DNA from 3 places in the Streptomyces sp. NPDC005004 genome. Region 1 is predicted to be linked to each of the others. Evidence: riboswitches for the same ligand, from Rfam matches in the RefSeq annotation. Region 1 holds a riboswitch; each other region holds the start of a gene.

Region 1 (3,267 bases):
CCTCCCCGCCGCCTCCTCCTACGGCCCGGTGATGCGCTTCGTCTGCGGCACCGAATTCGCCTCCCCACGCCTGGCGAAGCACCTGGCGTCGGCACACGGGTAGGCGCCGCGGGGCCACGAGCCTCGCCGCTTCCCGGAGCGCGCCTTGGCCGCACCGGGCGGCCCATGGACGCCGCCCCGGGCCGTCCCCGGCCGCGCCGGGGCCGTCCCTGAGGCGCGTCTCGGCCGTGCCGGGCCGCTCCTGGGCCGCGCCGCGCCCTGTCCACAGCGGACCCCATCCTGGGGAGCCGCCGGCCGCACCGGGCTGTGTCACCGGGGGTCACCGGCTGCACCCCGGGCAGTGCCCGGGATCCTGGGCCCGACCATGTCGCTCGCCGCGCCGGGTCGTGCCCCGGCAGCGCTGTGGTCGGGGATGTCCCGGCCGGGGGGCAGCGGCCCGCGCCCCGGGGCAACCCGCGCGACCACCGCCCCCTGCGCGCGCAACTCCCCCACCCCGAAGCTGAGTCGGAGGCCATCGCCGTCCGTATTCTCTGATCATGGCCGCACCTCCCCTTCCCGCACTCATCGCCACCGACCTGGACGGGACGCTGTTGCGCGGTGACGACACCGTTTCGGCGCGGTCGCGGGCCGCTCTCGAGGGGGCCGGGAGACAAGGGGCGCGGCATCTGGTGGTGACCGGGCGACCGGTGCCGAGGGTGCGGGCGCTGCTGGCGTCGCTGGGGTCGACGGGGCTCGCGGTGTGCGGGCAGGGGGCGCAGGTGTACGACGCGGGGGCCGGGCGGATGCTGTGGTCCGTGCGGCTGGACCGGGAGCTGGCCGAGACCGCGCTCGGGAAGATCGAGGCGGAGGTCGGCCAGGTGTACGCCGCCGTCGACCAGGACGGCGTGGACGGACTCACGCTGATCGAGCCGGGCTATCTGATGCCCCACCCCACGCTGCCCGCCGTACGGGTGGACCGGCGCGAGGACCTCTGGCGCGCACCCATCAGCAAGGTGCTGCTGCGCCACCCTGGCCTGTCCGACGACGAACTCACCGAGACCGCCCGCTCGGTCGTGGGCTCGCTGGCCACGGTCACCATGTCCGGACCCGGCACCGTCGAGCTCCAGCCCTGCGGCATCACCAAGGCCACCGGACTCGCCCTGGCCGCCGAGCACCTGGGCCTCGGTCGCGCCGACACCATCGCCTTCGGCGACATGCCGAACGACATCCCCATGTTCCAGTGGGCCGCCCACGGCGTGGCCATGGCCAACGCCCACCGTGAACTGCGCGCGGTCGCGGACGAGATCACCCTCTCCAACGAGGACGACGGCATCGCGGTCGTCCTGGAGAGGGTGTACGGGCTCCGGCCCGCAGGACGGGAGAAGCGGGAGAGACAGGAGAAAGGGGCGGGGCGCCCGTAGGTGATTCACCTACGGGCGCCCCGCCCCGAGAACGTCCTTCGAGAGCGCCTTACGGCCTAGTACGCGCTGTTGACGTTGTCGATGGAGCCGTAGCGGTGCCAGGCGTAGTTGCACGCGGCCGTGATGTTCGCGACCGGGTCGTACGGGTCGAGGGAGGTGCCCGCCACGTGGTACGCGGTGAAGGTCGGGTCGATGACCTGGAGCAGGCCCTTGGACGGGGTGCCGTTGACGGCGTTGATGTCCCAGTCGTTGATGGCGCGGGGGTTGCCCGAGGACTCGCGCATCACGTTGCGGTAGATGCCGTCGTAGGTGCCCGGGATGCCCTTCTGGCTCATGATCGCGAGGGACTCGCGGATCCAGCCGTCGAGGTTGTTCGCGTGACCGGCCGAGGTGGTCACGGCGGCCGGCGCGGCGGCGGGGGCGGCGGAGGCGCTGGTGGCGCCGATGAACGGAAGGGCGAGCACGGCGGCACCGGTACCGGTGACGGCGAGCGTACGGACGATGCGCTTTGCGCGGGCACGGCGTGGCTGAGCGGCAGCAGGCATGACACGTTCCTCTCCGGCGCCTGCGAGGTGAGCTGTCGGGTTCGGGCGGGGAGGTGCCCGGCCGCTCACATCCGTGTCCGTGGGACACGAAGTCGCGGCTTCACCCCTAGCCGGTGCGGGGTCGACGCGCGTCGACCCGTCCCGGCGGCCTACCTGGTTCCCCCGCTCCTGCCGTACGAAATGAGTTCGTCGAGTGGGTGTGTCGGGCCCGGCAGGATTCGGCGTCGCCCGACTGGCCGGAACGTATGTGAGAGCACATGTCGGGAACAAGTGCCGGATTCACATAAAGCCATGGTTGATCTTGACTTGTCCCGAATGGGGTACTTGATCCTTTGTGCTCGTCAAGCCTCAACTGGCCCATGAAGCAAGGCGAACGGGGTACTTGGGACCTGTCGGTCGCCACAGGGGGTCTGGTGACCCAACTCACTGAGCCGCAAAATACGCAAAGTCAGACATAAGCGATTAGGTAGATTTAATCCATCTGTGGGCATTAGGGAGTGTTGGTCCGGTCGGATGCGGAACCTCTGGGGTGGTCCCGTTCGTTGGAGAGACGGCCCCCTCCGCATGGGGGTCGGACGGGTGTCCGCCCGGCGCGCCGAGCTCCGGCAGCAGGCACATCGTCCTGTTAAGTCAATGAATGTCCGTCCATGTCCGCCAAAGAAGAAGTAGACCGTTGTGAGCCGATACCTCCCGTGCTGGGCCGGTGGGTGATAACGGTGATGGAAACGCGACCGGATACGCTGATCCGAGTGATGGCAGCGACCTATCGACAAACCGTGTAGTCGCCAGCAGACACCAGCAGACAGGAGACCCCTCGTGACCGTCGGCGAGCCGTTCGGGCTGAGCGTGCGGGACCAGGCACTGGAAGCCGATGTCCAGGCCGGATTGACGGCTGTCGAGGAGGGCCTGCTAGAGGCCACCAAGAGCGAGGTCCCCTTCATCACCGGAGCCGCGCAGCACCTCGTGCGGGCCGGCGGCAAGCGGTTCCGTCCCCTGCTCGTGCTCCTCTCCGCCCAGTTCGGCGACAAGTACGCCCCGGGCATCGTGCCCTCCGCCGTCGTCGTGGAGCTGACCCACCTGGCCACGCTCTACCACGACGACGTGATGGACGAGGCCGCCGTGCGCCGCGGCGTCGACAGCGCCAACACCCGCTGGGGCAACTCGGTCGCGGTCCTCACCGGAGACTTCCTCTTCGCCCGCGCCACGCAGATACTGGCCGACCTCGGCCCCGAGGCCGTCCGCGTCCAGGCCCTCGCGTTCGAGCGGCTGGTCACCGGTCAGATAATGGAGACCGCGGGTCCCATGGACGGCCGCGACCCGGT
Region 2 (3,267 bases), on a different contig from region 1:
GGTCCGCAACCGCCTGGACGAGATCCCGCACGAGCTGGCCAACCCGGCCCGCCGCGCCGCCAAGGAGCTGTCCAAGGAGCTGTTCCCGGCCTCCGCGCGCATGTCCCGTCCGCGCCAGGGCACCGAGGACACCGTCGAGAAGATCGACGCGCCCGCCGTGCGCGCCTTCTACGACCGCCATGTGCGCCCGGCCACGGCCACCGTGGTCGTCGTGGGCGACCTGACCGACACCGACCTGGACGGGCTGCTCACCGAGACCCTCGGTGCCTGGACGGGCACGCCGGGCACCCCCCGCCCGGTGCCGGCGGTCACGGCCGACGACACCGGCCGTGTGGTCATCGTGGACCGGCCCGGCGCCGTCCAGACCCAGTTGCTCATCGGCCGCACCGGCGCCGACCGGCACGACCGGGTGTGGCCCGCGCAGGTGCTCGGCACCTACTGCCTCGGCGGCACCCTCACCTCCCGCCTGGACCGCGTCCTGCGCGAGGAGAAGGGCTACACCTACGGCGTGCGCGCCTTCGGCCAGGTGCTGCGCTCCTCCGCCGACGGCACGGGCGCCTCGATGCTCGCCATCAGCGGCTCGGTGGACACGCCGAACACCGGTCCCGCGCTCGCGGACCTGTGGACCGTGCTGAACACCCTCGCGGCGGAGGGCCTGACCGACGCCGAGCGGGACGTGGCCGTGCAGAACCTGGTGGGGGTCGCCCCGCTGAAGTACGAGACGGCCGCCGCCGTCGCCGGGACGCTGGCCGACCAGGTCGAGCAGCACCTGCCCGACGACTACCAGGCCGAGCTGTACCGCCGCCTGGCCGCGACCGGCACCGTGGAGGCCACCGCGGCCGTCGTGAACGCGTTCCCTGCGGACCGGCTGGTGACCGTCCTCGTCGGTGACGCCGCTCAGATCAAGGAGCCGGTGGAGGCCCTCGGGATCGGTCCGGTCACCGTGGTGTCGGCGGAGTAGCGGGACGAGCGTCCACACCCGCGCGCAGGGGCCCTGACGGCCGACGATCCGTCAGGGCCCTTTCGTGCGAGAGCGGGTCGGCAAATGTCCGGATTGATGCGGAGGTTGCCCGTCTGCCCTGTGTCGTGCGCTACAAACACCCTGAGTGGTTTGAGAATCGGCCGCCGTCCCCATTAGCTTCTTCCGGGCTGTCCGTCAGGCAGTGCGCCGCGCCCGCGGCACCGGACAGCCGACGCCGAGTCCCCGCATGGCGCGAGCCAGGGGAGCCGGGGAACCATGTTCCCGAGGTGAATCGGACGCCCACGCGCGAGCGGGGGAGTTCCGTAGGAGACCTTCCTCTCCGAACCTGTCAGCTAACCCGGTAGGCGTGAGGGAAGGAAAGGACCAGCCACCACATGGCGTTCATGTGCGCCACCGGGAAGCACCGCAGGCCCGGACGTGTCACGCGTACCACCGCTCGGGCAGCCGGAGTCGCGGCCCTCACCACCACCGGTGTCGTCGGCACCCTCACGGCCTCCCCGGCCCTCGCCGCCGATCACGTGGCCGAGCAGACCGGTCTCACCCCGGTCATCAGCGTCAACGACGACCTCGCCGCCGAGATCGACGCCCAGGCGACCGCGCAGCGGGCCGCCGCCGAGCGCACGGCAGCCCAGCAGGCCGCCGCCGCGCGTCTGAGGGAGGCACGCCAGGCCGAGATCCGCGCGGCCCGTGCCGCCGAGCGGGAGCGGCTCAACGCCTTCGTCCTGCCGATCGCCCACTCCTACGTCTCCACCGGCTACAAGACCGGCGGCTCCCTGTGGTCCTCCGGCAGCCACACCGGCATCGACTTCCACGCCGCGAGCGGGACGCCGGTCCACGCGGTCGGCGCGGGCACCGTCGTCTCCGCGGGGTGGGGCGGGGCGTACGGCAACGAGGTCGTGATCCGCATGGCCGACGGGATGTACACCCAGTACGGTCATCTGTCGTCCCTCGGTGTCACGGTGGGCCAGAAGGTCACCCCGGGGCAGCAGATCGGCCTGTCCGGCGCGACCGGCAACGCGACCGGACCGCACCTGCACTTCGAAGCCCGTACGAGCCCCGAGTACGGCTCGGACGTCGACCCGGTCGGCTACCTCCGCAAGCACGGCCTGGACGTCTGAGGCCGAGCCGCGTCCGAAGCCGACGTGACGCCCGGCGCCGTACACGCGCCGCACCCCAGGGAGCCCCGGTCCGCACCGCCGCCGGGGCTCCCGCCCTTTCCACGCCGTTTCCCGCCGCGTCGTTCGTTCGTCGCCCGGCTCCGCTGTCCAAAAAAGAGCCATGAATTCCGGCCCGCCGTCGGAAATTCCCGCGCATTGCAATAGAGTCACGGAACAGACGTCCATCGTCGGCGTTTCACGGGGATTAAGGCGGAGGTGGCTCATGCGTATTCCGGCGCATTCGGTGTGCACGGCGATCCGGGACGACATCGTCGCCGGGGTCCACGAGCGCGGCAGCCGCCTGACCGAGGAGGTCCTCGCCCGCCGCTACGGCGTCTCGCGCGTCCCCGTCCGCGAGGCGCTGCGCACGCTGGAGGCGGAGGGCTTCGTGGTGACCCGGCGGCACGCCGGCGCGTGCGTGGCCGAGCCGACCGAGCGGGAGGCCGCCGATCTGCTGGAGATGCGCCGCCTCCTCGAACCGCTGGGTGCCGCCCGGGCCGCGCAACGGCGCACCGAGGCCCACCTCAAGGTGCTGCGGGGCCTGGTCAGGCTCGGGCAGGAGCGGGCCAGGCGCGGGAACAGCGAGGACCTGCGGGCGCTGGGCGGCTGGTTCCACGAGACGCTCGGGCAGGCCGCGGGCAGTCAGTCGCTGACCGCGATGCTCACCCAGGTGCGGCACAAGATCGCCTGGATGTACACGGTGGAGGTCCCCGCGAACCCGGTCGAGTCCTGGGCCGAGCACGGCGCGATCGTGGACGCGGTGGCGCGCGGGGACGGCGACCGCGCGCGGTCGCTCACGGCGCTGCACGCCGAGCGCGCGGCGTTCGCGCACCGGCTGCGGCAGCCGCAACATGTTGTAAACACAGCGGGTCAGCGGAATTAACACGGCCGCTGTATACAAAGAACAGCTATTTCGGTGGCGGCGTTTCCTGCTGCCCTTTTTCTCTGTGTTCCATGAATTCGAGCGCGCTCTCGCATCCGTGTGTGAAAACGCGGAAACCGCGCCACCCGGAACAGGTGACGCGGTTTCCGTGATTGACGGGACGAGACCTTCGCCGTGCGATTCAGACGGTCTCGGGCAGCTCGTCCAGACCCTCGGCGACCAGCTTGGCCAGCCGCTCCAGCGCG
Region 3 (3,267 bases), on a different contig from region 1:
CTCACGGTTGGAGCCGAGGTTGGGGGCGAAGCCGCCCTCGTCGCCGAGGCCGGTGGACAGGCCCTTGCGCTTCAGAACCTTCTTGAGGGTGTGGTAGACCTCGGCGCCCCAGCGGACGGCCTCGGAGAAGGACTCCGCACCGATCGGCGCGATCATGAACTCCTGGATGTCCACGTTGGAGTCGGCGTGCGAGCCGCCGTTCAGGATGTTCATCATCGGCACCGGCAGCAGGTGCGCGTTGGGGCCGCCCAGGTAGCGGAAGAGCGGCAGGTCGCTGGCCTCGGCGGCGGCGTGCGCGACGGCGAGGGAGACGCCGAGGATGGCGTTGGCGCCGAGCGAGCCCTTGTTGTCGGTGGCGTCCAGGTCGAACATGGCCTGGTCGATCAGGCGCTGCTCGGTGGCGTCGTAGCCGACCAGCTCCGGGCCGATCTGCTCGATGACGGCGAGGACGGCCTTCTCGACGCCCTTGCCCTGGTAGCGGTTGGGGTCGCCGTCACGGAGCTCGATGGCCTCGAAGGCACCGGTGGAGGCACCGGACGGAACGGCGGCACGACCCGTGCTGCCGTCGTCGAGGCCGACCTCGACCTCGACCGTGGGGTTGCCTCGGGAGTCCAGGATTTCCCGGGCTACGACGACGTCGATGGACGGCACGAGCATCTCCTTCTTGGATGTGACGCTGAGATGTGCGGGGCGGTGTGCCGTACGGCACGGCCTTGCGACTAGAGCCTAACCGTCCCCGGGGTGTCGGCCGTCGACCGACCGTCCCGTGGACAGGGAGACCGTACTCATTGTTCACGCCCGGAACAAAGGGGTGTCGGGGGGTCTGGCCAGCGGGGTGCCGCGGGGCCGGGCCGCGGCGCCAGGGCAGGGGCCCCTCGGGACGGCCCAGGGGGCGCGAAGCCCCGCTCCGGCGCGTACGGGGGAACACGCGCCGGTGCGGGGCCTGGTGGGGGGAGGGCTCACCGCCGCCGTGCGTGGGGCGGCGGTGCGGTGAGCGGGTGCGAAGGGGCGCCGCTCGCGGGCGGCGCGGGACCGCTACTTCAGGTGCAGCATCTGGCCGGGGTAGATGAGGTCGGCCTTCCGGACGATGTCCTTGTTGAGGTCGAACAGCTTCTTCCAGCCGCCCTTGACGTGGTGCTCGGTGGCGATGGTGCTGAGCGTGTCGCCCTTGACGACCTTGTACTCGCCGTCGCCCTTCTTGACCTTCTGGCCGGTCGGGGTGGTGACGGTCGCGGCGGGACGCTTCGCGGAGCGCGAGGCGGCCTGAGGGGCGGTGGTGCGCGCGGCGGCGTCCGTCGTGGCCTTGGCGGTGTCCGTGGTGGTCTTCGCCGCGGTGGACGGGGTGCTCGCGGCGGCGGAGCTGTACGGCGTGCTGGACAGCCCCGTGCCGCAGACCGGCCAGGCGCCCTTGCCCTGGGCGGCGAGCACCTTCTCGGCGATGGTGATCTGCTGGTCCTTGGTGGCCTTGTCGGCGGTGGCGGCGTACTGCGTGCCGCCGTACGCGGCCCACGTGGAGGCGGAGAACTGCAGGCCGCCGTAGTAGCCGTTGCCGGTGTTGATGGACCAGTTGCCGCCGGACTCGCACTGGGCGACGGTGTCCCACTCGGAGGCGGTGGCGGCGGAGGCGTTGCCGGCCGCCATCAGCGGACCGGCGATCGCGGCGCCGGTGACACCGGCGAGCGCGAGGGTGCGGACGGCCTTGGCCGGGCGACGGTGCGTGCCCTTGCTGGAAAACAGCATGGATCGATCCCCTCACCGACGCCTGCGAGGTGAGCTGTCGGGTTCGGGCCGGTTGAGTTGCCCGGCCACCCTCCCCGTCGTGGAGGGGGTGGCTTCACCCCAAGCCCGTCCCGGCGTCAATCACCGGTCGGGGCACTTACCTTGGTTCCCCCGCTCCTGCCGGCGGCGCTTGACGCGTCGACTGTTCCCGGATGACCGCTGGCAGGATTCGGCGTACCGGTCATCGGGGCTCGTGGTGACGAGCGGACCGACCGTAGACACGGACACAGGGGAATTTCAAAGACGATCAGGGCCCTTGAGACTCATCCCACACTTTCGCCAAATAGGACATACACCTAGAAGAGGGACGTCAATCCCGTGCCGATTCGGGCTACTTGCCGTCCGTCCCGCCGGGCACCTCGAGCGTCCGACCAAGGACAAGCGCGTCCGGGTCGCCACCGATGGCCTTCTTGTTCGCGGAGTAGAGCGCCTGCCAGCCGCCGTCGACGTCAAGGGAGTCGGCGATGGACTCCAGCGTGTCGCCCTCGTGGATGGTGTATGTGCTCGGGGAGGGCAGTGCGTGACGCCCGGTGTTGTCCGTCTCCTGACCGCTTGTCACGCTTTCGTCCGCGCTGCCGCCGCGGTGGCGGCCGCCACCGGAGAGCGCGCCGGTGTCGACCAGGCTCCAGGAGCCGCCGTCCTGCCAGGCGTCGTCCGACTCCTCGGAGGCCGGGGTGGAGTAGTCGCCGGAGGTGCCCGCGTCGCCCTTCGAGGCGGCGGCGCCGGACTTGGCGTCCTTGCCCTTGCCGGAGTCCTTGGCGTCGGCGTCCTTGTCCTTGCCGTGCGACGGCTTGGCCAAGGCGTCGGCGGAGGAGTCGGACGAGGCCGACGCGGAGGACGAGTCGGACGGCTTGCCCGACTCGGACGAGCCGGACTTACCGGCGGAATCCGACGCGGACGGCGAGGCGCCGTCCTTGCCGTCGGAGGAACCGGTGCTCGGGGAGGCGGTGTCCGCGACGCCCGTGTCGACGTCCACCGAGGCGGAGTCGGAGGTGAGACCGGCCGTCAGGGCGCAGGTCGCCCAGTGGGTGGTGCCCTGCTCGGCGAGGATCTTCTCGGCGACGGAGATCTGCTGGGAGCGGCTGGCCTGGTCGGCGGTGGCCGCGTACTGGTCGCCGCCGTACTTGTCCCAGTCGTCCTGCGAGATCTGGAGACCGCCGTAGTAGCCGTTGCCCGTGTTGGCGCTCCATGAGCCGCCGCTTTCGCACTCGGCCACCTTGTCCCAGGTGGTGCCGTCGGCCGCGTGGGCGCTGGCGGCGCCGAGGAGCGGGATCGCGATGGCGGAGGTGGTCACACCGGCCGCGACGAGGAGCGCCGGAGCCTGGCGGGGGCGACGGTGACGACCGTTCCCGGAGAGCATACGGGGGCCTTTCGTACGACAGCAGTACGGCGTGGCGAGTGGTGCTCGGCGCCACACTGATGGGTGAACGTATAGGCAGACGATCGCTTGTCACAAGTTCATGCCGCACAGATCACGTGAAGATCACA

What was found. A riboswitch is a leader RNA that binds a small molecule or an ion and turns the genes downstream of it on or off. The one in region 1 is predicted to bind cyclic di-AMP.
Region 2: linked by a shared signal. The riboswitch ahead of ACWEEU_RS19230 (M23 family metallopeptidase) and the one ahead of ACWEEU_RS23845 (transglycosylase SLT domain-containing protein) in region 1 are both predicted to bind cyclic di-AMP.
Region 3: linked by a shared signal. The riboswitch ahead of ACWEEU_RS00390 (transglycosylase family protein) and the one ahead of ACWEEU_RS23845 (transglycosylase SLT domain-containing protein) in region 1 are both predicted to bind cyclic di-AMP.

Annotation. Positions count from the first base shown of each region.
Region 1 covers NZ_JBSGAH010000018.1:3,971-7,237, reverse strand. The annotation lists gene ACWEEU_RS23855 (FAD-dependent oxidoreductase) at 1-103, shown strand, start outside; gene ACWEEU_RS23850 (HAD family hydrolase) at 537-1,400, shown strand; gene ACWEEU_RS23845 (transglycosylase SLT domain-containing protein) at 1,457-1,945, opposite strand; cyclic di-AMP (ydaO/yuaA leader) riboswitch at 1,948-2,147, opposite strand; gene ACWEEU_RS23840 (polyprenyl synthetase family protein) at 2,762-3,267, shown strand, end outside.
Region 2 covers NZ_JBSGAH010000012.1:148,308-151,574, reverse strand. The annotation lists gene ACWEEU_RS19235 (M16 family metallopeptidase) at 1-961, shown strand, start outside; cyclic di-AMP (ydaO/yuaA leader) riboswitch at 1,185-1,344, shown strand; gene ACWEEU_RS19230 (M23 family metallopeptidase) at 1,357-2,100, shown strand; gene ACWEEU_RS19225 (GntR family transcriptional regulator) at 2,363-3,022, shown strand; gene ACWEEU_RS19220 (HPr family phosphocarrier protein) at 3,204-3,267, opposite strand, start outside.
Region 3 covers NZ_JBSGAH010000001.1:83,825-87,091, forward strand. The annotation lists gene eno (phosphopyruvate hydratase) at 1-651, opposite strand, end outside; gene ACWEEU_RS00390 (transglycosylase family protein) at 1,036-1,740, opposite strand; cyclic di-AMP (ydaO/yuaA leader) riboswitch at 1,745-1,918, opposite strand; gene ACWEEU_RS00395 (transglycosylase family protein) at 2,111-3,139, opposite strand.